DNA from 2 places in the Azospira sp. I09 genome. Region 2 is predicted to be linked to the other one. Evidence: riboswitches for the same ligand, from Rfam matches in the RefSeq annotation. Region 2 holds a riboswitch; the other holds the start of a gene.
What was found. Region 2 has a riboswitch for cyclic di-GMP ahead of AZSP09_RS04310 (HDOD domain-containing protein). Riboswitches for the same ligand answer to the same signal wherever they lie in the genome.
Positions count from the first base shown of each region.

Region 1: linked by a shared signal. The riboswitch ahead of AZSP09_RS19480 (hypothetical protein) and the one ahead of AZSP09_RS04310 (HDOD domain-containing protein) in region 2 are both predicted to bind cyclic di-GMP.

Region 1 covers NZ_AP021845.1:316,035-331,369, forward strand. The annotation lists gene AZSP09_RS19445 (DEAD/DEAH box helicase) at 1-1,759, opposite strand, end outside; gene AZSP09_RS19450 (hypothetical protein) at 1,743-2,708, opposite strand; gene AZSP09_RS19455 (hypothetical protein) at 2,777-3,112, opposite strand; gene AZSP09_RS19460 (hypothetical protein) at 3,103-3,285, opposite strand; gene AZSP09_RS20795 (hypothetical protein) at 3,456-3,797, opposite strand; gene AZSP09_RS20800 (M48 family metalloprotease) at 3,912-4,301, shown strand; gene AZSP09_RS19470 (retropepsin-like aspartic protease family protein) at 4,321-4,857, shown strand; gene AZSP09_RS19475 (hypothetical protein) at 4,874-5,359, shown strand; cyclic di-GMP riboswitch class I at 5,471-5,554, shown strand; gene AZSP09_RS19480 (hypothetical protein) at 5,617-6,060, shown strand; gene AZSP09_RS19485 (hypothetical protein) at 6,307-6,726, shown strand; gene AZSP09_RS20710 (M23 family metallopeptidase) at 6,723-7,928, opposite strand; gene AZSP09_RS19495 (hypothetical protein) at 7,937-8,908, opposite strand; gene AZSP09_RS19500 (NMCC_0638 family (lipo)protein) at 8,905-9,483, opposite strand; gene AZSP09_RS19505 (hypothetical protein) at 9,480-9,749, opposite strand; gene AZSP09_RS19510 (hypothetical protein) at 9,751-10,095, opposite strand; gene AZSP09_RS19515 (hypothetical protein) at 10,092-10,370, opposite strand; gene AZSP09_RS20805 (DUF2251 domain-containing protein) at 10,372-11,067, opposite strand; gene AZSP09_RS19525 (RidA family protein) at 11,357-11,806, shown strand; gene AZSP09_RS19530 (hypothetical protein) at 11,886-13,268, shown strand; gene AZSP09_RS19535 (hypothetical protein) at 13,378-13,755, shown strand; gene AZSP09_RS19540 (DUF2274 domain-containing protein) at 13,908-14,150, opposite strand; gene AZSP09_RS19545 (TrbI/VirB10 family protein) at 14,147-15,335, opposite strand, start outside.
Region 2 covers NZ_AP021844.1:921,931-937,265, forward strand. The annotation lists gene AZSP09_RS04280 (EAL and HDOD domain-containing protein) at 70-1,437, shown strand; gene AZSP09_RS04285 (RNA-binding S4 domain-containing protein) at 1,583-1,804, opposite strand; gene AZSP09_RS04290 (TetR/AcrR family transcriptional regulator) at 1,962-2,510, shown strand; gene AZSP09_RS04295 (HlyD family secretion protein) at 2,507-3,472, shown strand; gene AZSP09_RS04300 (ABC transporter ATP-binding protein) at 3,486-4,418, shown strand; gene AZSP09_RS04305 (ABC transporter permease) at 4,423-5,580, shown strand; gene AZSP09_RS04310 (HDOD domain-containing protein) at 5,585-6,496, opposite strand; cyclic di-GMP riboswitch class I at 6,586-6,681, opposite strand; gene AZSP09_RS04315 (YkgJ family cysteine cluster protein) at 6,752-7,093, opposite strand; gene AZSP09_RS04320 (DUF6776 family protein) at 7,477-8,070, shown strand; gene AZSP09_RS04325 (bactofilin family protein) at 8,067-8,516, shown strand; gene AZSP09_RS04330 (tRNA dihydrouridine synthase) at 8,546-9,508, opposite strand; gene upp (uracil phosphoribosyltransferase) at 9,660-10,286, shown strand; gene AZSP09_RS04340 (uracil-xanthine permease family protein) at 10,297-11,538, shown strand; gene AZSP09_RS04345 (META domain-containing protein) at 11,577-12,728, shown strand; gene AZSP09_RS04350 (3-hydroxybutyryl-CoA dehydrogenase) at 12,826-13,674, opposite strand; gene AZSP09_RS04355 (NAD(P)/FAD-dependent oxidoreductase) at 13,806-14,933, shown strand; gene AZSP09_RS04360 (UDP-2,3-diacylglucosamine diphosphatase) at 14,991-15,335, shown strand, end outside.

The DNA.
Region 1 (15,335 bases), on a different replicon from region 2:
TCTCCGGTAGAAACAGAAAGAAGTAACCGTTGCCACCTAGTCTGGCCACCCGTCCCCGGAGCTGGTGCAGAGTGCTGGTGCCATAGCGTTCAGCATGGACAACGATGAGAGAACGGAGACTTGGCAGGGTCAATCCGATCTCGATCACGCTGCTCACGACGGCAATTTTTTGATTTCCGCTTTTGAGGCCGTTGACCGCAGCAACCTTTTCAGCCTCTTTCATTTGCCCGTGCACCATCCCCACAAGGCCGGGGAACTGCTTTTCCCATTCGACGGCCGCGGCGACGACACTCTTCTTTTCTTGCTCATCGTCATTGACGATCGGGTAGACGATGGCGATCTGTCCGCCAGAAGCGAGGACCTTTCGCGTATGGTCGAAGAGGCGCTTACGCTCCCCAGCTGTGACAATGTGCGTGGTGATGTTCTTCACCACGGGCATCTCCTTCAAAACCGAGACGTCCATCGCGCCATGGGTAATCAAGGCGGTCGTGCGGGGGATAGGTGTGGCTGTCGCCTGGAGGTAATTGCTGGCAAACCCTGTCAGTTCGATTTTTTGACTGACAGACATCTTCTGCTCCTCGTCGACGCAGAACAGGGCAGGGGGAGACTCCCCCTTGAGACGGCTGAGAAGGGCTGTTGTCCCGACCAGGATTGGATTGCTGGCGAGATCGAGTTTCTTGGTTCCAGAAGTCACCGAGATGACCAGGCTGTCTTCGCCGAACAGTGCCTTGCATTCCTTCACGAACTGATCAGCCAAGAGGCCATTGGGGGTAAGGATGACGGCCCTATGCCCCAGGTGCTGCGTCGCCAGAGCGGCAATCATGATGGGGAGCGTTTTTCCGCTTCCAACATCGCCGCTTAGAACCCTGCGCATAGGCAGAGGCGAAGCCATGTCGGCGACAATCTCGCCAATGGAGCGGCGTTGGTCGCCGGTTAGAGGATAGGGAAGTTTTTCTGTCAGCTGCTGAATCAGCGTGTCCGGTATGGATACCACGGATTCCGGCACTGGGTCGCGCTGCTTGAGGCGACGGGCATTCTCAACGACAGAAAGCGCTGCCAGGCGGCGCATTCCTGCGATTCCTCGCATTCCTTCATCCTCGGATGTCGGCTGGTGGGCCGCGCGCAGGATGACCTCGACGGAGGGGGCCTTGAGGCGAGCTCGTCGAAGGATATCGGCTTCCGGCAGGCCGTGATAGCTCTCGACCAGGTAGTCAATCGTCTCTTTCAGATGGTGCTCGAGAGCGTATCGGGTGGCATCATAAATGGCACCGTCTGCTACCACACTACGACGTTTTTCATAGATGGGGATCACCTTGCCGACAAGTTGCGGATCGATCAAGGTTGGGCCGGTGATCTGTAGCTTTCCATTCCAGTTCTGGAGCACCCCCCGGAGGTGAATCTTGTCGCCTTCCTCGAAGGCCTTCCAAGTAGGAACATCGACGCCCAGGACCACGAAGATGACGATTTTCACGGAGAGCATTCCATCCGTGGCTGTCATGACGAGGCGCTTCTTAGGCTGAGAGAGGACGACAGCCTTTTCCGATACCAAAAGGGTGAACAACTTGGGCCCGGCCACCACATCATTTTGGGGCAGCGCTTGCTTCAATGTGCTGATCGACGAGTAATCCTGAAACAGCTTCGGAAGACAGAGCAATGGTTCGCGCCAGGCAGTTACGCCAAGGCGCTTCAGGCGATCGAGCAGAGGCTGCCCATTCGCCTGTTCAACCGCATTCCGTTCATTGTCAGGCGGCGGCTGCATCTTCGATTTGGTGGGTGGCCCGCACCGTTGCCAGCAGCTCGTTTAGAGGAATCATTGGATAGCTCTCCGCGAGCTGGGTAAGGAAGAGGATAGACACAGACATCGCGTCCGACGGGAGGATCTTCACGGCTCGAACGGCGCCGGCCGCAGCCTTCTTCGCGGTGACCTTTGCGAAGAAGTGTTGCCCTTGGAATTCGATGGCGAACCCCTTGTCGTTCTGCGCGCCATGGGCGGAGAACTCGACGCCTTTGCGCCAACGACGGAATACAGCGAGGACCGCGCCTACTTCATTGATGTCGAGCCACACGTGCACGGCGTTCTTCCAATCGTAGGTTTTGGGGCCGGTTTGCATCGCGGCATCGACCATTACTCCCGGGGCCCCGTTCCAGTCGGTTGCGTTGAAGCAGAGCGCAGCGTTCGACCCATACACGTGGACCGAGTGATATTTCTTGCTGCCCGATGGCGCCAGGCGTCGGGAGAGCGCGGCTTGGTCAACGGGGCGTTCCTCTTGCTGATCGTGCTGCTGTTGCAAGGAAGACTGAGGCGGCTCTTCCTCACTATGCGTATCTGGCGGCGCGAAGATCGAGGCGAGGTAGGCTTTCGCATCCTCATGGCGAGCATGCTTCGGGTCGTGAGCGGCATCAATAGCCGAAAGGAAGCGGGTCGGCACTGCCTTTGCCACAGGCACGATCATGTCGATCGTCGCATCCGGGAAAATGGGCTTGATCCGATTGATGGTGTTCGGGGCTAGGCAGCGGAGCAGGTTGCCGATGAATTTCTTGCTGCGGCCGTCCTGGTCTTGGTCCGTAATGCAGCGGGACAGGTGCTCCAGGAAGTCCTCGCGGCAGTTGCGGGAGATGGCCCCGAGGGTTTCGCTGGACGCTTGGAAGCCCAACGAAGCAACGGCGGTCGCTACTTCCTTCGCCGTTGCAAGATTCGTGGTCGTCATGTTCGTTACCTCCTTCTGGTACTACAAAGAGCGTACCGAAACGACGTGGGTGATTCTGAAAAAACCGCTTATGCGGATTTCGGCTGTTTGGGCCCTTGGAAGATGATGATGTAGGGCTCTGTTTCGCGCTTCTCGTCCAGGTAGTATCGGGACGTCTTGGAGCAGGAAGCATCGGTGGCGCACGAAACGGGAGTTTCATCGTGTGCCTTGGTGAACTCGCTTAGGCGAACGTAGTGACGATCGATCAGCGCCATGCCGCAGAACGGCTTATCGATGTAGGGCACGTCGACAATCGTCGGCTTTCCCTGCTCCAGTTTCGGGATGACGCAATAGTCGCCCTCGGCAGCGAACGTAATGAAGGGGAGGGCGCTCAAAATAATGGCGCCAACGGTCGTTACTCGCATTTCAGGTTCGCCTTGGCCTGGTCGGTATGCGGCGTAACGCTCTTGGCGATTTCCGCGCACTTGTCGGCCTTCTCGGCCGCGCTCACGAATCCGTAGAGCAGGGATGGGATCGCCAAAACGGCGGCGACCAGAAGGAAGCTTCCAGGAAAGCGTCGATGTTGAAGATGAGCCATGTCGCACCTCTCATTTGATGTGTGGATGATCCCATCCAGCGAAACAGGCGTCATCACGGAAATGTCGCTGTTTTTGAGGGGTTAGACGTAGGAATGGACCTGCAAGGGCGATTTTTGTGGTGCGGGATGACAAGCGCCTCCCATACAATGCCGCCATGATTCCACTCCGACTACATCGCCTGCTGCTCGTACTTTTCGCGGTCAGTGCCTTTCTCGCTCTCGTTGACGACGTGTTCTTGCGTTGGGGACTGTCGCACCAAGCCAGCGGCGTGCTGTCCGGGGGCGTTGCCGGGTTGATGGTTTTCTTCCTCGCTTACCAGGGGGGGAAGGTCCTCGTCTTTTGCGGCAAGGGGCTTGTTGATGAGCCAGAGCGGAGGGCCAGGATTCGTGCAGCCCTCTACGATATCGGGATACTCGAGGAGCGCCGTAAAGGAAAGCGCCGGCGTGAAGGACGTGCAGCTTTGGCTGCGGCGAATGAGGCAGAGCGACGGGCCACAGATCGGCGTAGCCAAGCCGGACCTCCCCCAGGGAAACAGTTGATGTACGTGTCCGTTGTGGACTCGGAGAGATTCATCGCCATTACTGTCAATTCTGGAGATACCCACCGGGCCTTCGTGAGTACGCGCATGGTTGACTCCCTCACGCACGGAGCACTGCGCGGCGTTCTTGCTCATGAATACGGGCACGTTGACAATCGGCATCCCATCAAACAAGCAACGATTCTCGGCCTGGTGGCTGCGGTCAAGTTTGGAATTGGAGTTCCTGTTGGCGCCGTCGTTGTCTTGCTTCTTGCCTACCTGTTCATGCTTCGGGAATGGGAATTCGTTGCCGATACAGCAGCAGTAAAGAGGACCAGCCCCGAGGATGTTCTGGCCGCTTTCGACGAATATCGCCTCATCGAAGGGGATAAGGATTTGTCCCGCTTCTCTGAGTTCTTCAGTGGCCATCCTAGTTTCCGCCGGCGAATTGCCGCCATCAATGGCAATCTGGTCATATCTCCGGAGGGGAGCGGCTAGCTCATCCCGCGAACTTTCTATGTCTCGTTACTCTCTCCTCCTCGTTTTCGCCTTGGGCTTGTCCACTCAAGTCTTTGCACAGCAAAAAATCAACTACGTCGTCATTGACGGGAAGAGTTATCAGGGTGAGCAGCTGAAATGGGCTGCCAGTCATCCGAACGCGGTAACGGCGCCATACCTGGACAAAGGCAACTGGTATGTGGTCCCGCGATCGGCGGATGGCCACTACTGGATTCCGGCCTTTATCAACGGGTTCCCAGTCACGTTTCTTCTGGACACGGGGGCTACAAAGACATCAATCGGGGCGAGAATCGCCAAGAACGCTGGCATTCGAGCAGGGGTAAGCGCCCAGATCGGTACCGCCAACGGGATAGGTAGCGCAATGCAGAGCGAGGGCAATTACCTCCAGGTCGGCGCCTTTACCCTGAGCGACGTTCCGGTCATGGTTTCCTTGAACCAGGCCAATTCGGACATGGCCTTGCTCGGAATGGATGTTCTCCGTCACTTCCGAATTTTCCAGGGGCAGGACTCGATCCAGCTCCAACGCTTGAACTGAGGAAGGGGAACTTTCGATGAAGCAACTGCTATGGCCGATGGCGCTCATTTCCGGTACCGCTGCCGCGGCTGAAGGTGCGCTGCCGAACTATTACGACGCGGCACCGCCACCCTCAAGCTACACGAGCCGCCCGATGGTGGCACCATCGCAGGCCCCCCGGAAACGCTTCATCACCGATTCGGAATCGACATCGCCATCTCCAGCCAACAGCGCATCGCCACAGCCTCATTTGGCTGCATCTTCCGGTGGATCATCGGCTCAGCCGGGACTTCCTCCTAACATGGAGAAAGGTGTAAAGGATCTTGAATCGGGGATGGAAGACCTACAGAAATACACCGCGGTAATGGCTAACCACATCCAACAGAACGGGCTTCGCGGCTTTCTGGCTGTCCCGCCGGAAATTCGCGATCAAGGTGTAGCCGTCGGCCGGAAAATTGGAAACGGCATCAGTGGAATCGCCACGGATACAGCGCATGACATGATCGTTCCGGAGCGCCGTTAGCCATGGAACGGCTCGCGAAACTCGTAACATTCCGACCATCAGTGTTGACACGTTCGCATGGTGCGAATAAATTGCGGGCGTGATCGGTTCATGTTCGCAATTAGATCGCGGCATGATCTTTGGCAAACCCACTGCGAGGTGGAGACGCAAAGCCACCGGTCTCGGCCACCAAGCCGAGATAGCGGAGTTGCTGGATCGACGCAACCAGTATCTCGTCCTGATGGTTTTCTCAAAACAAGACGTGAACGGAGAAAATCATGAAAGGTACTCTGACCACCCTGATCCTGGGCGCAGCCCTGGCTGAATACGGCCTTACCGGCCTGCAGCACGATGACGGGTCTTCCTACACTCCAGAAGAGCAGGCCTCAGCAGTCGTCGAGCAGATTGCTCCGATTGGTGGTTATGGTCCTCCCCCTGGTATGGTCATCACCAGCAATGCCGGCATCGAGCAGGACGTCGCCGCCGGCGTAAGTCAGTTGGATTCCTCTTTCCGCAAGATTCCCGGCTACGCGATCAAGGTGGCCGAGCAAGTCGAGAAGCACGGCATCAATGCGCTTGCATACGAAGACCCGGAAATGAAGCGCGCCGGGCGTGAAATTGGCCTAGAGGTCGGCGGCGGCATTCGGCACTTTGCGGTCGCTCTGGGCAAGGACCTGGTTTCCACCGCCCGCGACTCGGGCATGACCAACAAGGTCAATTAATCTCCCGCAGCAGATTCCTTGGCGGCAGCGCGGCATGGTCTTGGGAGGTCGTGATCGGCGTCTTGTGGCCATCAAAAAATTGGCCGGCACCTCCCAAGGTCGCCGGCCTGAATAGTCGATTTTTGCCAAGGTAAATCGAATGCCCATGCTACGAAAAGCTACAATACGTTCGCACGGTGCGAACGAATTCTACGCCATAATAATTCGCATGGTGCGAACATTTACACTTCAGACCACGAGACCCCGATGACTACGACGAAAGATCCCCTATTCACCATCTTCGATTCAACAGAGTTGGAGCGCGATATCGCGCTGATGGATCGTGTGAAAGAGAAGTTCGAGCTGAAGTCGGATAGTGGGCTGGCGAGGATGATCGGAGCTCACAAGAGCGTGCTATCCGAGATCCGCAGTTACGCAAAAAGCGTGGCCAACGGGAACACCCCGGAGGGTAAAGCTCGGACATTGACCGCCCTGCAGCGGCTTCGTGCTTTCAATCACCTCGGGTATGCGTGGGCGCGCGATGCGCTGATGGCTGCCTTTCCGGAGGCGGTTCGTGAGGAGTTGCGCAAAAGCGATAACGAGCGGACGCACGCGAATGTGGTTGACGCTGCCGAGCCACGGCGAACGAAGGTCCGATCCAAGGCCCAGACAGGGACCGTCTCCTAGTCGCTGTCTCTGGGGCGCCTGAATTCGCGTGGGTTGTACACCGCACCACGCCAATTCTCTGTCCTGATCGCCACACCTGGGGGCTTGAGAGTGTCCAAGAACTCGGCCACGAGGCGAACGATGATAAACAAGGCAGCGATGGCGCATACCAAGGCCCACAGCGGATAGCCGGTCTCGCGCTCAATATCATCAGCCCAAGACCCTTGCGGCTCCGCTTCAATCGATATGCCGACTTCCTGGGATGTTACCCGGGGAGTGTTTGTGGATTCGGCCGGTAGGGGACCGGGGGCTGGCTGCGCCATTGCGACCACGATTTCGCGCTTTCCTTCTGGATACACGACCTTACCGGGGCTTGAGTAATCTGCTGCCACGACCATGTTCTGTCGTGCCTCGAATCGAACCGATGGGTTGAAGGCGTAGAAGGCAATGGGTAGTGAATCCTGATGGACCGTCCCGTCTGGATAGACAACCGCCTGAGTCACAGCGAAATGGAGATGTGGCCCCGACGAATACCCGGTGTTTCCAGAGTAGCCAAGCAATTGGCCCTGGGTAACGACCTGGCCCGGCCTGACCACAATGGCATTCGTCGCGAGGTGAACATACTGAGCCGTGGATCCGTCACCGTGTTGAACCGTGACGATATTGGCTTTGTCGAGCAGATCCGGGTTTGGTCCTCCTTCGGTGAACCAGTCCTTCACTTCGACAACCGTTCCTCCCCGGGCAGCAACTACCGGCGTCTGTTCTGGGACGGTGAAATCCACCGCGTACAGGCTCTCCTTTCCGGTATGGGTTGTGATCTCTCCGCCCGGCGCTTGCCCGACTTGGGAGCGAACGCCGTCGGCAAATGGGAGCCGGTAGGCGAGTGCGCTGTCTGGTGGCCGGCGGGCGTCACCAAAGGCGTGACTGTAGCGCGTGGTAAATCGGAACCCTTGGCCACGGGTAGCCGCGAATACACGGCCCAGCTCCTGACTGGCGTTGGGGGGGATGACCTCGACCAATGGCCAGCTGTGATCTGAAGCGAAATTTTCGCCCTTGATCTGAGCGGCAAGAGTGATTGTCGCCGGCCCGCTGTTCACAGCCACCAGGCGATATTCTCGGCCGGCGGCCTTTGTCTCGATCCGGAATGGATACGCACCCTGGACAGGATGTCCTGCGGCGATGGCGCTGGCGGCCGCTATGAAGCCCGCCACCAGCAGGATCAACCGCCGAGTCACTGAATCACACGGCCATCGATGACGATCGGCTCTTTGCCTGACAGAAGGGCGGCGCAGGTTCGGCTTTTCAGCGGTTCTTGCTCGAGGGTGCCCAGGATCGCCGTGCGCTCTTTCATCGAAGGATGGAAAGTGTCAAAGGCTTCCTTGGCCGCCGATGGCGCAACGTCCGTCAGGGCAAGAAGGGCTTCGCGCATGGTCGCCGGCGACGTGAGGCATGCCCCGAAAGCATCGGCGCGAAGTTCGCGCTCGATGTTCATTTGCCCAACCAGGTAGCAAGACATCTGGAAGAGGGGAAGGGCCACCAGCCCGGCGATACCGAACATTTTTGCGGAGGGGAGAAAGGGCTTCAACCAACGCCCAAACGGATTGTCGAGGAGCTTAGCGAAATCGAGCGCCCAGATCAGCAGCGATAGGGTTGAAAGGCCCGCCAGGAAAAACAGGTAGGCATCATGAGCGATTGCCCACTTGGGAAACAGCATCAAGGCAGACATCGCCAAGACCATGATGCCGCCGCCGGCGACCAAGCTGATTACTTTCGGAAGGACCGCCAGGAAGGGAAGCAAGCCAGTGGCGTACATGACCAGGATCGACCAGAGAGGAAAATCATCGTGCCGCGCGAGCATTACGGCATGGCCGAATTCGTGGCTGGCGACAGCTTTAAGCAAATCGGGCCGATCGAGGTATGAGGCTCGCTGTAGCGGTTGCCCAAGTCTGATTTCGGGTTCCTTCTTCGAGGAATCGGGGCTCTGCGTCGTGACACCGGCAGCCTTGGATGTCACGAACCGCACCGTTGGAGCAGCGATTCCGAACGTGGCTGCAGCCTGAGCAATATGTTGATCGAGGTCTGCCAGGACGGAGACCGAGAATGGGGGCGAAACAGTGACATCCTGGTCCGGTGACAAATTGTTCGCCGTCGGCATGATCAGCACGGCGAGAACGGCGGCCAGGAGAATGCGGAGGATGATCATTTGGTAATCAGCGCAGCGGAGGCGAGAGCTTGAAGGGGTGCTGTATCGGATGCTGTTGTGGTCAGAGAAAACAACATCTTTCGTGGTTGCTTGGGCATGGTCCATTCGTATGAAATGGAATGGGCCGGGCCGTGGCGGGTGTTCATTTGCTCATCCTGGATCTGTTTGATCACCATCGGTGAAGGGGCGGCCTTGACCATGGAGGAGAACGTTTTTTCGACCGCTTCGTTGTCTGCTTTCATCCCGTAGACCATGCACATCGGCTTATCGCTGCGGATGGCCAAAATGAATGTCCCACTTTGCTCCGGCACGGGCCAGGCCGACCCGGGTTTTCCTTGAAGGAACTGTGCAGCCTTTTCTTTCGGGAGCTGCGGCGAGAAGGCCATCCGATCGGTGAGCTTCTTCAAGTCCGACAGATGCTTCATGCAGAACGTAGCGTAGATACGAGAGAAGGCTTCGGCTTGCGCCTGCCCATTGCCATCGAAGATGGTGCGTGCGGATGCGCCAGATGACAGGCAGAGGAGGGCTGTGATGGCAGTAATGCAGCGGCAGCTGTGGAGAATTCTTTGGCTCATGACGGATGTAGCGAAATGACGTTTGAAGGTTGTCCGGGCTCAGGCCGCTTACGCTCGATGTCATCCTCGAATCGCTGCCACCCAAGGATGGTCAACGTCAGTGATGGCTGATTCATCGCACGACAAAGGGAATCGGTGATGTGCTCGGTCAGTTCGTTGATGTCCGCTTGGCCAGCGATAGGCCACGAACGATCAGCCTCTATGTTGCCGAAACCATGTCCGCCGTTCTTCAAAAAGTAGGCGTATGCGACGAAATACTTGGCCATGCTACTCGGCGCCATTCATCGACCGGTCCAAGCGCCGATTGAAGCGGTGAAACAGCGCGATGGAAAGAGGCCAGAACCAGCAAAAGACCACGATTCCGCTGGAATGCCAGCGGCCGAATGGTAGAAGGAACACCAAGAACCTGTGGAAGGCAGTGAGGCTTCGTGACTTGTAATAGATGTAGGCGAAGCCTGGGATCAACCAGTAGGAGGTGCGCTCAATTGCGCCTTCCAGATCCATATCAGTTGCAAGGTGAAGGATGCAGCCCGGCAACAGGATGAGCGCCATCGCAAGCGCAAGGCGCTGTATATCGAAGAGATGATTTCTGGTGGACGTATCGTGGCTCATGCCGCCTCCCGGAATCCACGCTGCAACTCAATCTGCGAGACGAGCCGCCGATCGGTGCCGGCGATGAAAATGACTTGGGGTTGCCGGTGATGAATGCTGAGGACGCCTCCCTGCGGTAGGCCTTCCTGCAACACATCGAAAAGTTGAATCAAGCGCGGGTCCTTGAACCCCTGGTCGGCGTTAGCCACTCCTACAATTGCTTTACCCATTTCCAGAAACTCGACGTGGCCGTGGCCGAATAAAGCCGTGGTTGCCTCTTTGATCTTTGACCACATGTCAGTTCGCCACATAGCCTCGCTCGGTCGAGATGCGACTGATCACGTCTTGGGATTGGGCAAGCACCAAGGCAATACGGTGCTCGACGTTGAAGAATTGCATTACGGCGCCGGCGGGCAATAGCTCACGAATTTTCTCGAACAGGGGTTCGATCCGTTCGGGGTTCTCCAGGAAGGTTACCGGCGAGGTATCAACGACGAGGAAGTCGGGATGGTCCTCAAATGACGTGTCAATCCCGAACATCTCCCCGAGGTTGGGCACCAGGTCTGTCCAAATCGTTTTCTCGGGCTGGGTAATGGGGGCGGCGAAGGGTTGGAGCATTGAGTCGTCCCAAGTGTGTCCCCGCGGCGACCAGCCTGGTCCAAGCATCGGCGGGTACCCCGTGCGGCAGCACCCTTGCTTCAGATCGAAATCGAATACGGCATTCGGGTATCCATTGATGAGAAGGATCGCCTTCTTGCTATCTGATGACCACCCAATTTGGGCGACGTATGGCTTGTCCTCTGCGGATTGCAAGGAGTAGATCATCACCCCATCCTGGAACGGTTGCTCCTTCGAGTTATCCATGGCGTAGAAGTAGCCGGTCTCGCCGTCGTCCTCGAGCACCACCACGAACTGGCCCTCTGGGGCGGGCCCTTTGATAACTGTCGGGACACCGATCCGGAATGGCAGTTCGGCAACGATGTGGATCGGCATTGATAGGACTCCTTCGACGTCACTCCGCCAAGCAACCGGGGCTTGGGCTGAAAAACCGTCATTGTCCGGGGCGGCGGGGCTGTGGCAATGCGGAAATGCAGCGCAAACAGGGGTGGTAGCCGGAGAAATGGACCTAAGATGCGGGAACACACTGGAGGAGGACTTGGGCTCGGTGTGATAATTGCGACGTCATTCGTCATCCAGCGATATCCACCCGTCCTGGGTCCTTGCTCAACGAGGGCCGCTGGAAGACAATTCGCCTTTTCTATCCCATTGGAATTTAAGTGCTATGAAACAAACTCGTTTTCTCCTACTTCTTTCACTTCTTGCAACCGCCCTTACCGCGTGCGCCACGCCTCCTGGCAACTCGGCTGTGGCGACCAACGGCGCTCCGGCGGCACTCGGCCCTTATTCCCAAGGAATTGCCTCTGGCAACATGCTGTTCCTCTCCGGCCAGATTCCTCTTGATCCGAGCACCGGCCAAATTGTTGGGACGACGATCGATGAGCAGACGAAGCGGGTAATGGATAACCTTGCGGCGGTGCTTGCAGCAAATGGCATGAGCATGGCAAACGTGGTTAGCACGACCGTCTATCTGCGCGACCTCAACGACTTTGCCGCCATGAACAAGGTCTATGGCACATACTTCGGTGCGAATCCGCCGGCTCGCGCCACGGTTCAGGTAGCACGACTTCCCAAGGATGTCGCCGTCGAAATCTCCGCAATCGCAACCAAGTAAGTTCTGGTCGCGTCACCGCGCTTTGTTGCTGGGACGCCCTGGGCGTTGCCATCACGTTGGCCTTGGATTTGTGTGAGATATGGACGACACCACCTTTGTAGACCTGATCAAGTTCTGGCGCGACGTCGAGGCACTAAGCCCCCAGGAAATACCGAAGAAGGCCCCCAACGACCCGAAAGAGCCTGCTCGGGATTGGGGGCCAGATATCCTTCCGCCGTGGCTTGATGCTGGGTTCAAACGTCGTCCGATCTCGCCCTCAAAGGCATGGCGGCACAGCTTGTTCGGGGTTGTCTACGACCGCTCACGCTTCATCGATTTCCTCGAGCGACGATTGGGTAAGCAGCCCGATGTCTTCGAGGAACGCCCTGGTGGGCAATCCAGCGTATTCACCCTTTCAATCGACGAAAACGGCCGGCCTCTCGCTGAAACGCTGATGGTCAGCATGGCGGCCTGGGCGTTCGGCATTGTCGAAACCCGAGGTCTGGACGCCTTACCACATGGCGATGCTTGCGACACAGACGGCTTGCACACACCTCCTGGCAAGAGCGAGCTGCCGCCGTCGGATAGCGGATTCCCCGGATTTGATATCCAGCTTGATCGGCTGCGAGAGGAATTGGCCTGGCGTGTAGGGAATCACCCAGCCAGCGAGCCTATCGGGTTCCAGTGGATCAGTGAATTCGCTGCGCTCGTGATCGATAAACTGAAGCTGGGCAACCTAGTTGGCGGTTCCATCACGCATCGCGTCAAGTCCGTTCAGATCAAGCGTCCGAAAAAGGACCCCAACAACGACCAGGAGAAGAAAGCGGCGCCGCGATCCGATGACGACTTTCTCAATTCATTCTTCATCAAAGACCTGAATCGCTTGATCACCGGCGGCCTGGTGATGGCGGGTGATGGCTTGAGGCGGTTCCTTGAGCCACCCGAGAACCACGCCAAGATCGACGTCCGTAAGGATCGCGCAACTGCCCTTAGGCTTCTCCATCCCGAGAAATTTCCTGAAGGGTGTTGGCCGGCAGAACATCCTTTGGTTTGGAGCCAGCAGGTAGCTATCAACGCCATGTGGAATGGAATGAAAGCGTCTGGCTGCTTCGCTGTAAATGGTCCGCCGGGGACAGGGAAAACAACTCTTCTCCGCGATGTTGTGGCGGCGATCGTCGTTGAACGAGCGAAGGTGCTTGCAGATCCCGGTGCCCGCCTGCTTGGGGAAAAACGGCTGCTCGAAGTTGGAAGCAAGTCGATTCCGTACTACCCCCTTGAACCGGCTCTGACGGGCTTTTCCATCGTGGTCGCATCCAGCAACAACGGGGCGGTCGAGAATGTTTCGCTCGAGCTGCCGAAGAAGTCGGCCATTCATGACATTTGGCTTGACGAGGTTGATGGCTTTCGGCAGGTGGCCAGCGAGTTGCTGGAGGAAGATGCCTGGGCCTTGATCGCCGGCCGCCTCGGAATAGACCAACCGTAATGATTTCGTCGGGCGCTTTTGGTGGCAGAAGACGGATGAAGAGAACGACAAGGTTCCGGGCCTTCGCGAAAGACTGGAAGCGATCAAGCTCGGCAAGGCGGCGCCTCGTATGCCTTGGAAGACTGCTGTCGAGCGCTTCAACCAGGCGATCGTGGCCGAAAAAATCTGGCGCCAGAAGATTTGGCGGCTGACCGACTTGCCGGCGGAGATTGAAGCGTTACGAGAACAACGTGTTGGCGTGACGGAAGACCTCAGCCTGGCCACGAGCGACCAGGACGACTTGGTGGTGTCCATTGCGGACATCGACAAGCGGCTTGATGTCTCTGCCCTTGCGCTGGGCCGGATTTCAAATGTCCGCAGTCAAGCGATTGTTGAAATCAGCCTGATGGCCGGAAGTCTATATGGGGTGCGGGTTTGGCTCTACTTCGGGCCGCCTTGCGGGGCTGTGGCGTTGTGGGCTGGGAGCCACATAGGAGCTTCGCGGTAGAAAGCCCGAGCGTGCTGCATCGGGGGCGGTTGCCTGCAGGCGGTAGCCGCGTTTGGTCTTCATAGCCCAATCGGTCGCCGTCCTCCAGAATGAAGAACGCGCAGCCTTGGGCTGCGCGTTTGAGGGATGGCCGCCAGCGGAAACCGGCATCATCAGCTTGGCTTCGGCGGCGCGGCCTTGCCCGCGCCTCCCTTCCTGAATCCCCGATCTCCGACCATGAAGGCTTCTAGCATGTGCGGAATTAGCACCGTGGCATCGACCGCCTCGCCGTAGGTCTGCGCGTGCAGCGTAGCGTAGCGGTCGAGGTCGGCTTTCAGGCTGGCCGGGCAAGCAAAAGTCAGCTTCGTGGATTCCGTTTTCGGCAGCGGCCCGAGCCGTAGCTTGCGCGTCGTCATCGCGAAGTCCCCCTGTTGAAGAAAAGTGGCTGGTACGGCCGCAGCACCAGATCGCGGTTGACGATGATGCGAACCGGCAAGCCGGGGCGCTCCGTCAAGGTGGGCTGGATGTTGAGGTTGCGCCGGGTCATCTCCTGACCGACCTGATTGATGCTGTCCTGGGCGCTATCGCGGCCGGCGATGATGACGCGATCACCGTCCTGCCGGTTCTCCGGCGCAGCCAGTTCGGCACCGATGCCCAGTAGCGTCGTCAGTGCCGCACCGGCAAAGACGCGATCCCAATGCCAATCCACATCATCTTCCAAGCCGGCGTAGCCGGCCGGATCGGTGCCGGCCAAGTTGTCGAGCTTGAGCGAAGACGTGTCGGGCAGGATGATCCGGTTCCACACCACTTGCACGCGGCTCTGCCCGTAGCTGACCTGGCTGTTGTATTTGCCCAGGATGCGTGACCCCTGCGGGATCAGCAGGAACTTGCCGGTAGCCGTGTCATAGACCGGCTCCGTCACTGTGGCGATCACATCGCCCGGCAAGTCCGACTTGATGCCCGTCACCAGCGCCCCGGCGACCACCGTTCCGGCCATGACCTGATACGGCGACGCCGGCAGCGTCAGGTTGCCGGAATCACGGGCTTCCGTGGTTCCGGCTTTCTGGAATGCCTCTTTCTGGTCTTGCCGGTTCTGCACGGCGGTCGGGTCGGCGGGCTGGGCCGCCGTCGACGCAGGCCCGGCCGCCAGCGGGTCGAAGGCCGCATTGGCGGTGAAGCCCGGCGCAGCGGCTACCTGTGTCTGCGCCACCGGCGCGGCCTTCTGCGAACCAGAGCGGAAGAACACCGCCGATGCCGCTGCTGCTTCGGCTTCCTTGCGCAACGCGTCGTTGGGGTCGTTGCCGGGGGCCGCGTAGGCGGCCGTCACCGGCTGCTGCGACTTCACAATGGCCGGGCCAAGATCGCCTGGCAGCGGCGGCCCCAACTCCGGCACGGATGCCGCCAAGGGGGGCGGCAGCTTCGAGTAGTCCGCCGGCAGCGCGTCCAACCCTTCGGACTTCGAGACGCGATCGACGTTGTAAAGCTCGGTCTGCTCGCCTGCACCGCGCCGCTGCGGTTGCAGCGACCACATCAGCGCGCCGAGCACAGCGACCGAGAGACCGCCGACGAGGATGGCCAGCGTGCGCCGGTTCAGGCGCGTG
Region 2 (15,335 bases):
ACAGCTTTCCACCCCGGCGAGGGACGTAAAATAACGGGTTACAACAACCCACAATAAAATCCCCGACCCATGGTTTTTGGCAAACTCATCGGCCGTCTCACCGGCCAGGACGACACCCCGCTCCAGCCCCTGCCCCTTTCCGCCCTGGTGACGACGCCCGTCGTCGATCCGGCCGTGGCGGCCCAACAACGGCAACGGGCCGCCGCCGAAGCCATGCTGCGGCGTGAAGAAATCATCGACAGCCGCAACCGTCTCTGCGGCTACCGCTTTTCCACCGCCGGCAGCGCCGCCGGACAAACGTCACCCCAGGCCGACGCGCCGGCGGAAAGCGCTTTCCTCGCCGCCCTGGCAGAGATCGACCTGCCCGCCTTCGCCGCCCGCCGCCTGGCCCTGGTGCCGATCTCCCGCGCCGCCCTGGCCGCTGGCGGCCACCTGCCCCTGCGGGCCGCCCGCAGCACCTTGCTGCTGGATGTGGAAGGTTCGGACGTGGAAGCCTGGCTGCCCCTGTTGCAGCAGGCCAAGGCGGATGGCTGCCGCCTCGCCCTGCGCGGCCTCACCCTGCTGCCGGAACACGCGCCCCTGCTGGCCCTGGCGGACCTGGCCCTGCTCCGCCTGGACGACTACGACCTCACCGATTTCCAGCGCCTGGCCCGGGGCCTGAAGGCGGCTGCGCCCCAGCTGGAGCTGGCCGCCGACGGCGTGCCCGGCTGGCCGGAACGCCGCATGTGCGCGGCCTGGGGCTTCGACTACTGCCTCGGCCCGTTCACCGTGCTGGCCGATTGCGAGGAACCCGAAGGCAAGCTGGACAACTCCCGGGTCGTGCTCATGGAAATGCTCAACCTGATCCGGGCCGAGGCCGACCTGGCGGACCTGGGGGCCGTGGCCAAGAAGGACCCGGGCATCGCCCTCAAGGTGCTGGCCCTGGCCAACTCCCCGGCAGCCGGCCTGTCGGCGCCGGTGGCCAGCCTGGAACAGGCCATCATGGTCCTGGGCCGGCAGCGCCTGTACCGCTGGCTCACCGTCGCCATGTTCCGCGTCGGCACGCCCCGGGACCGGGACGAAGCCCTGCTGGAAGTGGCCATGACCCGGGCCCGCTTCCTTGAAACCGTGGCCGACGGCGTGCTGGCCAAGAAGGATTGCGACGAGCTGTTCCTGGTGGGCCTGCTCTCCCTCTTCGACGTGCTGCTGGCCATGCCCCTGACCAAGGTGCTGCAGCTGATCAATCTGGCGGACGAGGTGACGGACGTACTGTTGCGCAGCGAGGGGCCCTACGCCCGCTTCCTGCAGCTGGCCCTGGCCGTGGAGCACGGCCGCAGCGCCCAGGCGGCGGACATCGCCGGCGAACTGGGCATCGATCCGGCGGGCCTCGGCAACACCAGCCAGCTGGCCCTGGCCTGGGCCGAAGAAGCCCTGGGCATCAGCGCCCCCGACCTCTAGCCCGGGCGACGGATCAACTGCCAATCCGGCAGGCCGCAAGACAAAGCAAAGGGCCGGCAACTTGCGTTGCCGGCCCTTTGTCTTGTGTGTCGCCGCACTCAGCCAACGCGGGAGCGGTCCCGCCCGGCCACTGCCTCCTGGGCGCTTAGGCCTCCTCGGCCACCAGCTGGATGGTCTCGCCGCCGAACTGCACCTTCTGCCCGGGGCGCAGCTTGGCCCGCTTGCGCGTTTCCACCTTGCCGTCCACCTTCACCTGGCCCTCGTCCACCATGATGTGGGCCTCGCCGCCGGAAGACACCAGGCTGGCCGCCTTGAGCAGTTGATCGAGCTGGATGTATTCGCCGCGCACGGGAAAAACGATGGCCATGAAAAATCCTTCAGAAAATAACGGCCGCTAAAGCCAAGGGCCGCATTGTCCCAGACTCAACCGGCAGCCACCACCGGCCCGGGCGAAATATTTTTGGTAAGCCCACCAAATCTTGGTAGAGTTACCAAACAGCATTCACCCACGGCATCCACCGACCATGAGCGTCAAGCAACGGCTCCTCGCCGCCGGCGTCACCCTGCTCCACGAACAGGGCCTGGCGGCCCTCACCCAGCCCCGCATCGCCAAGGCGGCCGGGGTCAGCCAGAGCCATCTCACCTATTACTTCCCCACCCGCAACGAACTGCTGCTGGCCATCGCCGAACAGTCGGTGAATGACGCCCTGACACGCCAGCTGGGCAGCCCGGAGGCCGACCCGGCCCAGGCCCTGGCCGCCGCCATGCGCTTCCTGCCTCGGGTGCGCATGCTGCTGGGCCTGGTGGCCGCCGCCGATCAGGAACCGTCCCTGCGGGAAGCGGTGAGCCGCCTGGTGGACCATGTGCGCCAATCCATCGCCCAATTGCTGAGCCACCTGGGCTACGCGCCGGAGGCGCCCCAGGTACTGGTCTTCCACGCCGCCATCGTCGGCCTGGCGGTGATGAACCTGGGCCGCCAGAGCCCCCAATCCGAAGCGGAGCTGGCCGTGGGCCTGCGCCAGCTTCTGGCCCTCCTGCCCCATCCCACCGCCCCGGGGAGTCCCGCACCATGAAAACCGCCACCCTGCCCCTGCTGCTCGCCGCCGCCCTGCCCCTGCTGGCTGCCTGCGGCCGCGATGCCGCCCCCGTCTACCCGGGTTACGTGGAAGGCGAATATCTCTACCTGGCAGCGCCCCAGGCCGGCTACCTGAAGTCCCTGGACACGCCCCGGGGCAGCCGGGTGAGCGAGGGCCAGGCCCTTTTCGCCGTGGCGGCGGACCCGGATGCCCAGGCCCTGGCCGAGGCCGAGGCCCGTATCGCCGCCGCCCGGGAAAAGGCGGAAAACCTCAAGGAGCCGCGCCGGGCGCCGGAGATCGCCGGGCTGGAAGCCAATCTGCGGGCGGCCGAAGCCGGCCGCCGCCTGGCCCGCACCCGCCTCGACCAGCAGCAGGCCCTGGCGCGGCAGAACTTCGTCGCCCAGGCCAAGCTGGACGAAGCCCAGAGCGCCTTCGACCAGGCCCTGGCCCAGGAGGAGGCGGCCCGCCAGCAGCTGGCCACCTACCGCAGCACCCTGGGCCGCCAGGCCGAGGTCAAAGGCGCCGAGGCCGACCTGCAGGCCGCCGCCGCCCTGGCGGCCCAGAAGCGCTGGGTGGTGGAGCGGAAGGCCGTCAGCGCGCCTGCCGCCGGCGAGGTGACGGAGACCTACTACCGTCCCGGCGAATGGGTGCCCGCCGGCGCCGCCGTGGCCAGCCTGCTGCCGGACAACCGCCGCAAGCTGCGCTTCTACGTGCCGGAAACGGCCCTGGCCGGGCTCAAGCCAGGACAGGCGGTGGAAGCGGCCTGCGACGGCTGCGCCCAGCCCATCCGCGCCAGCATCGACTTCATCGCGCCCCAGGCCGAATACACGCCGCCGGTGATCTACAGCCGGGGCAGCCGGGAAAAACTGGTGTTCCGCATCGAGGCGGCACCGGCCCCGGAGCAGGCCGCCAGCCTGCGTCCCGGCCTGCCGGTGGATGTGCGCCTGCTGGAGCGCTGAAATGGAAGCCGGGATGAACGACTCCCCGCTGGTCATCGACGTCACCGGCATCAACAAGCACTTCGGCGACAAGCACGTGGTGAAGGACCTGGCGCTGCAGGTGCGGCAGGGGGAAATCTTCGGCTTCCTCGGCCCCAACGGCAGCGGCAAGACCACCTCCATCCGCATGCTGTGCGGCCTGCTGACGCCGGACAGCGGCCAGGGCACCTGCCTGGGTCTGGACGTGTTGCGGGAGAGCGCCGCCATCAAGCGCCAGGTGGGCTACATGACCCAGAAGTTCTCCCTGTGGGACGACCTCACCATCGGCGAGAACCTGGATTTCGTCGCCCGCATGTTCGGCATGGAGCGGCGCCGGGAGGCGGTGGACCGGGCCCTGGAGGAACTGGGCCTGGCCGGCCGCCGCAGCCAGCTGGCCGGCACCCTTTCCGGCGGCTGGAAGCAGCGCCTGGCCCTGGCCTCCTGCCTGCTGCACCGGCCCCGGCTCTTGCTCCTGGACGAGCCCACCGCCGGGGTGGACCCCAAGGCCCGGCGCGACTTCTGGGAGGAAATCCACCGCCTCTCCGCCGCCGGCATCACGGTGCTCGTATCCACCCATTACATGGACGAGGCCGAGCGCTGCCACCGTCTCGCCTACATCGCCTACGGCACCCTGCTGGCCTCGGGCACGGCGGAGCAGGTGGTGGCGGCCCAGGGCCTGCACACCCGGGAAATCAGCGGCGCCAGCCTGCACGGCCTGGGGGAGGCACTGCGCGGCCTGCCCGGGGTGGATCTGGTGGCCAGCTTCGGCAACGTGCTCCACGTCAGCGGCCGCGACGAGGCCAGGCTGCAAGCCAGTCTGGAAGCCTTCCTCCAGGGCAAGCCCCTGGAGATGGCCGTCGTTCCTGCCTCTCTGGAGGATGCCTTCATCCACCTCATGCAGGGCAGTCCGGATCCGTTCCAGGGGTGATGCCATGAAACAGCGTCTGCAGAATTTCTCCCAAGCCTTCTCCTTCACCTTCTCCTTTTCCCGCTGGTTCGGCATCCTGCTCAAGGAGTTCATCCAGCTGAAGCGGGACCGGCTCACCTTCGGCATGATCGTCGGCATTCCCATCATCCAGCTGCTGCTGTTCGGCTTCGCCATCAACTCCGACCCCAAGCACCTGCCCACCGCCATCGTCATGGCCGACCCGGGCCCTTTCGCCCGTTCCTATGTGGCAGCGATGCAGAACAGCGACTACTTCAAGATCGTCGGCAGCGTGGACGAAAAAGAGGCCAACGCCCTGCTGGACCGCAGCCAGGTGCAGTTCGTCGTCACCTTCCCACCCGGCTTCCACCGGGACCTGGTACGGGGCAAGGCGCCGACCCTGCTGGTGGAGGCGGACGCCACCGATCCCATGGCCGCCGGCGGCGCCATTTCGGTGCTCAACAGACTGGGACTGGAGGTTTTCGCCCCCGACCTGCCGGGGCTGGAAAAGACCGCGACGCCGCCCCTGGACCTGCGGGTGCACCGCCGCTACAACCCGGAAGGGCTCACCTCCTACAACGTGGTGCCGGGCCTCCTGGGGGTGATCCTGACCATGACCATGGTGCTGATGACCGGCCTGGCCATGACCCGGGAACGGGAGCGGGGCACCTTCGAGAACCTGCTGGCGACGCCGGCCACCCCGGTGGAGGTGATGACCGGCAAGATCGTGCCCTACATCCTCATCGGCCTGATCCAGGTGACCCTGATCCTGCTCGCCGCCCGCTTCATTTTCGACGTGCCCATGCACGGCAACCTGCTGCTGCTCTACGCCGTGGTACTGCTCTTCATCTGCGCCAACCTGACCCTGGGCATCACCTTCAGCTCCATCGCCCGCAACCAGCTGCAGGCCATGCAGATGACCTTCTTTTTCTTCCTGCCCTCCATGCTGCTCTCGGGCTTCATGTTCCCCTTCCGCGGCATGCCGGAGTGGGCCCAGGTGGTGGGCAATGTCCTGCCCCTCACCCATTTCCTGGTGCTGGTGCGGGGCATCCTGCTCAAGGGCAACGGCATCGACATGGTGTGGAGCAGCGTCTGGCCGATCCTGGCCTTCATCGCCGTGGTGCTGGGTATCGGCCTGCGCACCTTCCGCCGCACCCTGGACTGAGAACCTAGCCCCGGGCGGCGATGACGTCGCCCAGTTCCTCCAGCAGTTCCGGGTACAGTTCCTCCAGTTCGCCGTCATCGAAACCCAGGTAGGCAAAAGCCTGCTCGCCCCACAGCTGCCACTCGGACTCCTCCGCCACGCCCAGGTAGCGGGCGGCCAGGTGCTCGGCCAGCAGGGACAGGGCGATCAGGGTGCGCACCTCGGCCGGCTCCCGCTCGTCCTCCAGCAGGGTCAGGTCGTGGTGGCCGCGGATGGCACGAACGATCTTCTCCGGCAGCTGCCAATTGTGGGCCAGCATGGCGCCCACCATGACATGGCTGGTGGCATGGCGCTCGAACTCCACCTCGGGTACCGGCAGGCTGGAATGGTTGGCGGCCATGAGGGTTTCCTTGTAGTCGGGGAAACGCTGCATGAGGATGGGAATGCCGCAGTCGTGGAAGAGGCCGAAGGTGTAGGCATCCTCCACCGAGGTGCCGGGCAGGCGCCGGGCCAGGCAGCCGCAGATGGCGGCGTGCAGGTTGGAGCGTTCCCAGAAGCGCTCCATGCTGACCCCGCCGCCCTTGCCCAGGCTGCGCTGCAGCTCCAGGCCGGTGACCACCTTGAGGATGTTCTTCAGGCCCAGCACGGCCACCGCCTGCTGCACCGACTGCACCTTGGAGCGCAGGGCGAAGAAGGGGGAATTGGCGGTCTTCATCATGGACGCCGCCAGGCTGACGTCGCCGCTGATGAGACGGTTGATGCGCTGGAAATCCACGTCGTCCTGGCGCGCCTCTTCCATCAAGGAAAGGACCACGCTGGGGCACGGCGGAATGGTGACGGTACTGAGGATGCCGTTGACAGTCTCCAGCTCGATGCTGGCCGCCATGGCAAGGGGAGCGGACGCCCCCGGGGAAAGCTCCGGAACTTCAGCAAACATGACCAACCTCCCAAACTCAATGGTTAGAGGGAAAACCACGTGGCTTGCGCCGAAGTCTCCTCGCAACCGGCCTGGGATGGCACGTTGCTTATGGCAGTCCCGCTGTCATGGAGCGCCGTTGCCGACGCCCGGTAGACCGGTGACTTTGCGCCCCCGCCTTTCGTACGGGTTTGCCTTTATCAATGGCGCCAACATTAGCACCGGGGCCGGCGGGGGGTCAATCGGGAGCGGCCCGCCAGCAACGCTGGAAGGGCCTCAGGCCGGCTCCGCCAGGGGCGGCAAACCGTGCTTCTGCCGGGCCCGGGCGCAGGCCTCGTCGGTGATACCCAGTTCCGCCAGGGGATTGAATTCGCGGCAGGGCGAGGGCCGTTGGGCATAACGGCTGCAGGAGACGGACACCCCTACTTCACCGCTGAGGGCAACGCAGCGGGGCGGGCTGGCATCGGTACCGGCCATGCGCACCAGATGGGACGTCACGGGCACCGTCAGGGCCAGGGGAATGCCGCCCTCCCAGGCGAAATTCCCACCCTCCAGCTCGGCCGGATGGAAATCGACGCGGTAGGCGGCGCAGCAGGCGCCGCAGGACTGACAGACCATGACATGACTCGGATCAGAAGGGCCGCAACCGGGCCCGGGGAACGCGCCGCAAGGGCTTGCGGGCGCCCATCATACCCAAGCCCGGGCCGCTTGAAAGCAGGAGTATTGGGGCAAAAAACACCGCCGGCAGCGGTCGTCCTCTCCCCCTAGGAATCACCCTAGGTAGTTTTTTTTGAAAAAAACATTTAATTTCATGGCTATGCTGCCGATATCTTGAGAAACAGCTTGAAGCATGGGGTCAATTGGGAAACAATCCGCCCCCCAAAGTCTTCTCAGCCAAGCCGAAATTCGTGCCCAGCCAGGAAGCCGCACCCTGCTGAACCGCCAAGCCATCCGGGCCGCGGTTAACTGACTGATAGAACTTTTACGACCGTTCGCGACCGATGCTGCCGACCCCCACCGTCCGGATCGAAGTCCCCAAACCCCTGTGGCACCGCGTGCTGCAGAAGCTGGCCATGGCTGGCGGCGTACTGCTGGCCCTGGCCCTCGCCTTCCGCGCCGGCCAGCATTTCCCCCTGCCTCCGGCAGTGGAGCCGGTTCCGGTGGCCATGGCCGTGCCGGTACCGCCGGAGCCCGCCGTGGCGGCAGCTCCCGCACCCCTGCCCCCGGCAACTCCGGATGCCGCCCCGGCCGAGCAGGACGGACTGGAACTGAAGGCCTTTAGCGTGGCCCAGGACCCGACACTGCCGGGCCAGCTGCGTTACCGCCTGACCCTGGCCAATAGCGGCCGCAAATTCAACGGCACCCTGCAATTCGCAGTGGCCGGAGAACAAGAGGGCAAACCGGCCACCTGGCGCTATCCCGCCGCCGGCGATGCCCCGGACCCGAAGTTGAAAGTGGAAGTCAGCCGTTTCCTCAGAACTGCAGGTGTCATCCCCCTACCGGACGGCTTCACGCCGCGCAACGTTACGGTAGATCTTCTCGAACCCAGCGGGGTTCGCTTGAGCCAACAGACAAGGATGGGACGTACATCATGAAAAATTCCAAACCCCTGCGCTTCGGCGCCAACGGTCTGCCCGACGTCGCCATGAAGGGCGTCATCCCCACCGGTACCACGGTCCACGGCGAAGTCGATTTCTGCGGCGGCCTGTGGGTGGACGGCAACGTGCGCGGCGACCTGCGCGGCAAGGAAGGCGAAACCCCGGTCATCGTGGTGAACCAGCAGGCCTTCGTCAAAGGCCACCTGCTGGCCGACCACGTGGTGGTCTATGGCACCGTCAGCGGCAATATCGAGGCCCGGGAAACCCTCTTCCTCGGCCCCACCGCCAAGGTCAAGGGCGGCCACGTGCGCTACGGCGAGCTGACCATCAGCGAGGGCGCCACCCTCACCGGCCACCTGGTATGCAACAAGGTGGCCGAGGTCCAGGTCGAGCAGGACGAAGCGGCTCCCCGCCGCGTCACCAAGGTGCGCTCCACGGGCTGAGCGCCCATGGCTGGCGCCGGACCTCGGCCTCAGGCCACCGGCGCGGGCAGGATTCCGGCGGCAGCCAGGCCGGCCTCCACCGCGGCGCAGTCCCGGGCGGGGCGGATGCGCTGATACAGGGCTTCGGCTTCGGGCCAGGTCCGCCGCAGCAATCCCAGCCACAGTTTGATGCGCCCCGGGCAATGCCGGGGTTCCAGTTTGGCGGTGACCCGCCGCCAGAAGTCGGCCAGGGCCGGCTCCACCACCGCCCAGGCCTCGGCCCCGGCAATCGCCTCCCCCTTGATGCGCCGCGCCAGCAGCGGATCGGCCACCGCGCCGCGACCGAGCATGACGTCGGCACAGCCCGAAACCTCCCGGATTCCCTCCCAGTCGGCCACGTTCCACACCTCGCCATTGGCCACCACCGGCACCGCCACCGCTTCGGCGATGCGGGCGATCCAGTGCCAATGGGCCGGCGGCGTGTAGCCCTCCTCCTTGGTCCGGGCATGCACCACCAGTTCGGCGGCGCCGCCCGTGGCCAGGGCCCGGGCGCAGTCCAGGGTGCGGGCCGTGTCCTTCACCCCCAGGCGCATCTTCGCCGTCAGCGGCACTTGCGGCGGCATGGCCCGGCGCACCGTGGCGACGATGGTATGCAGCAGTTCCGGATCGTTGAGCAGGATGGCGCCGCCGCCGTGGCGATTAACCATGGGCGCCGGGCAGCCGAAGTTGAGGTCTACCGCCAGGGGGCCGAACTCTGCCGCCCGGGCGGCGTTCTCGGCCAGGCAGACGGGATCGGAACCGAGCAGCTGGATCGCCACCGGCGTGCCGGCGCCGGTGCGGCCGGCGTTGTCCAGTTCCGGCGCCATGCGGCGGAAGGCGCGGGCGGGCAGGAGCGCGTCGGTGACGCGGATGAACTCGGTGACGCACCAGTCGTAACCGCCGATGGCCGTCAGCACCTCCCGCATCACGTCGTCTGCCAGGCCCTGCATGGGGGCCAGCGCCAGTCTTGCCATGTCGCTGATTTACCGGAAAAAAGAGGGCGTATTCTACCCAAGGCGCAGCCGCCCGGCGCAGGAAATGTCCGGAATCTCCGCGGCGCCACGCGCCAGGGACACGCCAATGGATTATCCTTGCGCGGTTTGCCCCCGTTTTTACGAGATCACCATGGCCGTCATCGAAGTCCAGCATCCCCTGGTCCAGCACAAAATCGGTCTCATGCGCGCCGCCGACATGAGCACCAAGAAATTCCGCGAACTCACCGCCGAACTGGCCCGCCTCCTCACCTACGAAACCTGTCGCGACTTCGAAGTGGAAAGCGTCACCATCGACGGCTGGGCCGGACCGGTGGAAGTGCAGCGCCTGAAGGGCAAGAAGGTCACCGTGGTGCCCATCCTGCGGGCCGGCCTGGGCATGCTGGACGGGGTCCTGGACCTCATTCCCAGCGCCAAGGTGAGCGTGGTGGGCATCGCCCGCAATGAGGAAACCCTCATGCCGGAACCTTATTTCGAGCGCTTCGTCGGCTCCCTGGACGAACGCCTGGCCCTCATCATCGACCCCATGCTGGCCACCGGCGGCTCCCTCATCGCCACCATCGACATGTTGAAGCGCAAGGGCTGCGGCCACGTCCGCGCCATCTGCCTGGTGGCGGCGCCGGAAGGCATCGCCAAGCTGCAGGCCGCCCACCCCGATGTGGACGTCTATGTGGCGGCCATCGACAGCCACCTCAACGAGCACGGCTACATCATCCCGGGCCTGGGGGATGCGGGCGACAAGATTTTCGGCACCAAGTAAGGCGGCGACCATGACCCAGAAACCCGATCCGACCTGGCGCACCGCCCTTTCCGGCGCCCAGATCCTCTTCGTCGCCTTCGGCGCCACGGTGCTGGTGCCCCTGCTCACCGGCCTCAACCCCAGCCTGGCCCTGCTCGGCGCCGGCGTCGGCACCCTCATCTTCCAGATCTGCACCAGGCGCCAGGTGCCCATCTACCTGGGCTCCTCCTTCGCCTTCATCGCCCCGGTGATCTATTCGGTGCAGACCTGGGGCATGCCCGCCACCCTGGGTGCCCTGGCCTCCGCCTCCTTCTTCTACTACGTCGCCGCGGCCCTGGTGAAGTGGCGCGGCGTCGGCCTCATCCACCGCCTGCTGCCGCCGGTGGTGATCGGTCCCGTGGTCATGGTGATCGGCCTGGGCCTGGCCCAAGTGGCGGTGAACATGGCTACCGGCAAGGCCGGCGAGCAGCAGGTGGTGCCCTACGACACGGCCCTGGCGGTAGCCGCCATCGCCCTGGTGGCCACCATGCTCACCGCCATCCGCGCCAGGGGCCTGCTCAAGCTGGTGCCCATCCTGGTGGGCGTGGCCGTGGGCTATGTGGCCGCCTTCTTCTTCGGCATCGTCGATTTCACCAAGGTGCATGAGGCCGCCTGGCTGGCCGTGCCCCAGTTCGGCAGCCCCGAGTTCAACCTGGCCGCCATCCTCTTCATGATTCCCGTGGCCATCGCCCCCATCGTCGAGCACGTGGGCGGCATCCTGGCGGTGGGCTCGGTGGTGGGCAAGGACTACACCCAATCCCCCGGCCTGCATCGCACCCTGCTGGGGGACGGCCTGGCGGTCAATGTGGTGGGCCTCTTCGGCGGCCCTCCGGTGACCACCTACGGCGAGGTCACGGGCGCCGTCATGCTGACCCGCAACTACAACCCGGTGATCATGACCTGGGCCGCCGGCTTCGCCATCCTCATGGCCTTCGTCGGCAAGTTCGGCGCCCTGCTGCAGACCATTCCCATGCCGGTCATGGGCGGCATCATGGTGCTGCTGTTCGGCTCCATCGCCGGCATCGGCCTGAAGACCCTGATGGATGCCCGCACCGACCTGATGAATCCGCGCAACCTGTGCATCGTCTCCGTCACCCTGGTCACCGGCATCGGCGGCCTGAGCGTCACCATCGGCAGTTTCAGCCTGCAGGGCATCAGCCTGTGCGGCGTGCTGGCGGTGCTGCTCAACCTGATCCTGCCCCAGGCGCCGGAAGGCACCGATCCGGCCATCTGAACCCTTACAACCGTCCTGCCATCCGCACAAGGAAAGCCATGGGTCATCCGTCAAAACCTGCCGTCCCGACCTCCTGCCACCCCTTTCAGCCTCTCCGCCTCGTCCTCCTGGGGCTGGGCCTGGGTTGGGGCCTCGCCGCCCAGGCGGCGCCGCCGGCCCTGCCCGCCACCTACATCGGGGAAATGCCCTGCGCCAATTGTGTCGGCGTGGATTGGCAGCTGGACCTGGAGGCGGACCACAGCTTCCAGCTGAGCCAGGCCTACCGGGGCAAGGGCGTCACCGCCGCGGTGCGCCGCAACGGCCGCTGGAGCCTGGATGCCAAGGGCGACGTCCTGACCCTGGAAGCCCCCGGTAGCGACAGCACCCGCCTTTCCATGCAAAACCCGGAACGTCTGCGTCTGCTTGACGGCGAGAGCCGCTCCATCGCCAGCCGTCACAACTACGAACTGGTGCGTCTGCCCCAGGCCCTGCCGGCCCGGGTCTCGGGCACCCTCACCGGCCTCTACAGCCGCCAGGGCAAGGAGGGCAGCATCCGCCTCTGCGCTCCGGGCTCGCCCCAGTTCCCCGTCGCCGCCGAAGCGGCCTACGGGGTCCTGGAGTCGGCGGCCGGCAAGCTCGGCCGGGAGGTGGGAGAAGCCCAGCTGGTGCGCTTCGCCGGCCACCTGGCAAGCCGTCGCGACGGCCAGGTCAAGGTGGTGGTGGACCGTTTCTACGGCGTCTGGCCCCAGGCCGGCTGCCCCGGCAGCGACGCCGTGGCAGCAGCCCGGCCGGCCGCCTCCCCGGCGACGGTCAAGGCAGGTGCCGGCGGCACCGTCAGCCCGGCGGCAGCGTCGGCGCCCCTACCCCTGGTCGGCACCACCTGGCGCCTGGTACAGCTGGACGGCAAGCCCCTCAGCCGCCACCGGGGCAACCTGGCGCCCCACCTGCTGCTCCAGGCCGACGGCCGGGTCAGCGGCGCCGGCGGCTGCAACAGGATTCTCGGCAGCTATGAACTGAAGGGCCAGCGCATCGGCTTTTCCCAGATGGGCGGTTCCCTGATGGCCTGCATGCACCACATGGACGAGGAGCAGGCCTTCCTCAACGCCCTGGGCTGGGCGCAAAGCTGGCAGATCAGCGACCGCCACCTGCTGCTGCGGGACGGCGACGGCAAGGCCATTGCCGTGTTCCAGGCCGGCAGCGTCGGCAAGTAAAAGCGGCAGGCAAAAGAAAAGGCGGCGGGGAGTCAGACTCCCCGCCGCCTTTTTTACGACCGCAGCCCGGCTGCGCTCAGGCCATGGCGACCGCGGCTCAGTAGGTGTAGAAGCCCTTGCCGGTCTTGCGCCCCAGGTAACCGGCTTCCACCATTTCCACCAACAGGGGGGCGGGGCGGTACTTGGGATCCTTAGTGCCTTCGAACAGCACCTGCATCACGGCCAGCTCCACATCCAGACCGATCATGTCGCACAGGGCCAGGGGGCCGATGGGGTGGTTGCAGCCCAGCTTCATGGCGTCGTCGATGGCGGCCGCATCGGCCAGGCCTTCGCCCAGGGCGAAGATGGCTTCGTTGATCATGGGGCAGAGCAGGCGGTTCACCACGAAGCCCGGGCTGTTCTTCACTTCCACCGGAGTCTTGCCGACGGCCTTGGACAGGGTTTCCACGGCGGCGTAGGTGGCATCGGAGGTCTGCAGGCCGCGGATCACTTCCACCAGGGCCATCATCGGCACCGGGTTGAAGAAGTGCATGCCGATGACCTGGGCGGGACGCTTGGTGGTGGCGGCCAGCTTGGTGATGGAGATGGAGGAGGTGTTGGAGGCGATGATGGCCTCGGGCTTGGCCAGCTCGTCCAGCTGCTTGAAGATCTTGGTCTTCAGCTCGAAGTTCTCGGTGGCGGCCTCGATGATCAGGTCCACACCCTTCAGGGCGGCCACGTCGGTGGCGGTCTGGATCTTGGCCAGGGCGGCGGCCTTCTGCCCGGCCGTCATCTTTTCCTTCTTGATCAGGCGGTCCAGGCTGCCGGAAATGGTGGCCACGCCCTTCTGCACGGCGGCCTCGGAAATGTCGGTCAGGATGACGTCAAAGCCGGAGACGGCGAAAGCCTGGGCGATGCCGTTGCCCATGGTGCCGGCGCCAACGATACCGATAGTCTTCAGTTCCATGTATGTCCCTCTGCAAGCGTTGTGGGTAATTTCCATACCGTGACGTATGGCGAACCGCTACTCTACCGCAGTGCACCGCAGCAATCCAGCCCTCGGCTAGAATCCGCCCATCCAATGACAGAAAGCGGGCAATGACGGAACGGACGGGAGCGGTGGTGATCGGCGCCGGGGTGGTGGGCCTGGCCTGCGCCCGGGAACTGGCGCGGCGCGGCATCGACACGGTGATGGTGGAAAAGAACGCCGCTTTCGGCCAGGAGACCAGCGCCCGCAACAGCGAAGTCATCCACGCCGGCCTCTACTACCCGAGCGGCTCCCATAAGGCGGCCCTGTGCCTGCGAGGGCGGGAACTGCTCTACGCTTTCTGCCGCACCCACCAGGTGGCCCACCGGGCCTGCGGCAAGCTCATCGTCGCCACCTCGACGGCCCAGGAAGCCGGCCTCGACGCCCTGCAGCGCCAGGGCGAGGCCAACGGCGTAACGGACCTGCGCCGTCTCGACGCCGCCCAGGCCCGGGCCCTGGAACCGGCCCTGAGCTGCAGCGCCGCCCTGCTCTCCCCTGCCACCGGCATCGTGGACAGCCACGGCTTCATGCTGGCCCTGCTGGGCGAAGCCGAAAGCGCCGGCGCCGCCCTGGCCCTGCGCAGCCCCTTTCGGGGAGCCCGGCGCCACGGCGGCCTCTGGCGGATCAGCATCGGCGGCGAAGCGCCCCTGGAACTGGACGCGGCCATCCTGATCAACGCCGCCGGCCTGCACGCCACCCAGGTGGCGGCCGGCATCGAAGGGCTGGCCCCGACGGCCATCCCCCCGGCCCATTACGCCAAGGGCAACTACTACTCCCTGGCCGGCCGCGCCCCCTTTTCCCGCCTGGTCTATCCCCTGCCCGAGCCCGGCGGCCTGGGCGTGCACCTGACCCTGGACCTGGGCGGCCAGGCCCGCTTCGGCCCGGATGTGGAATGGCTGGCGACCCGGGACCCGCAAGCCCTGGACTACCGGGTCGATCCCCGCCGTGCCGATGCCTTCTACGCCGAAGTACGGCGCTACTGGCCGCAGCTGGCCGACAACGCCCTGCAGCCGGCCTACAGCGGCGTGCGCCCGAAAATCAGCGGCCCCGGTGCGGCGGCGGCGGACTTCTGCCTGCAGGGGCCGGAGCAGCACGGGCTGGCCGGCCTGATCAACCTGTTCGGCATCGAATCCCCGGGCCTCACCGCCTCCCTGGCCATCGCCGAAGCCGTCGCCGCCGAACTGCCCGGACTTCACTGAAACGCCGTCGAAACGTCACAAGACCGTCATTTTCGGCCGGCACACTTGCGTCCAACCATGCCGCAAGTACGAGCCATCTTCATCTCCGACATCCACCTGGGCACCCGGGCGTGCCAGGCGGACCGCCTCCTCGATTTCCTGCGCGAACACCCCTCCGAATACCTGTACATGGTGGGCGACATCATCGACTTCTGGTCCATGAGCCGCGGCGTGTACTGGACCACGGCCCAGAACACGGTGGTGCAGAAGGTGCTGCGCCGGGCCCGCCACGGCGACAAGGTGGTGCTGATCCCCGGCAACCACGACGAGGCCCTGCGGGAACACGACGGCACCGACTTCGGCGGCATCCAGGTACGCAACGAGCACATCCACACCACCGCCGCCGGCCAGCGCTTCCTGCTC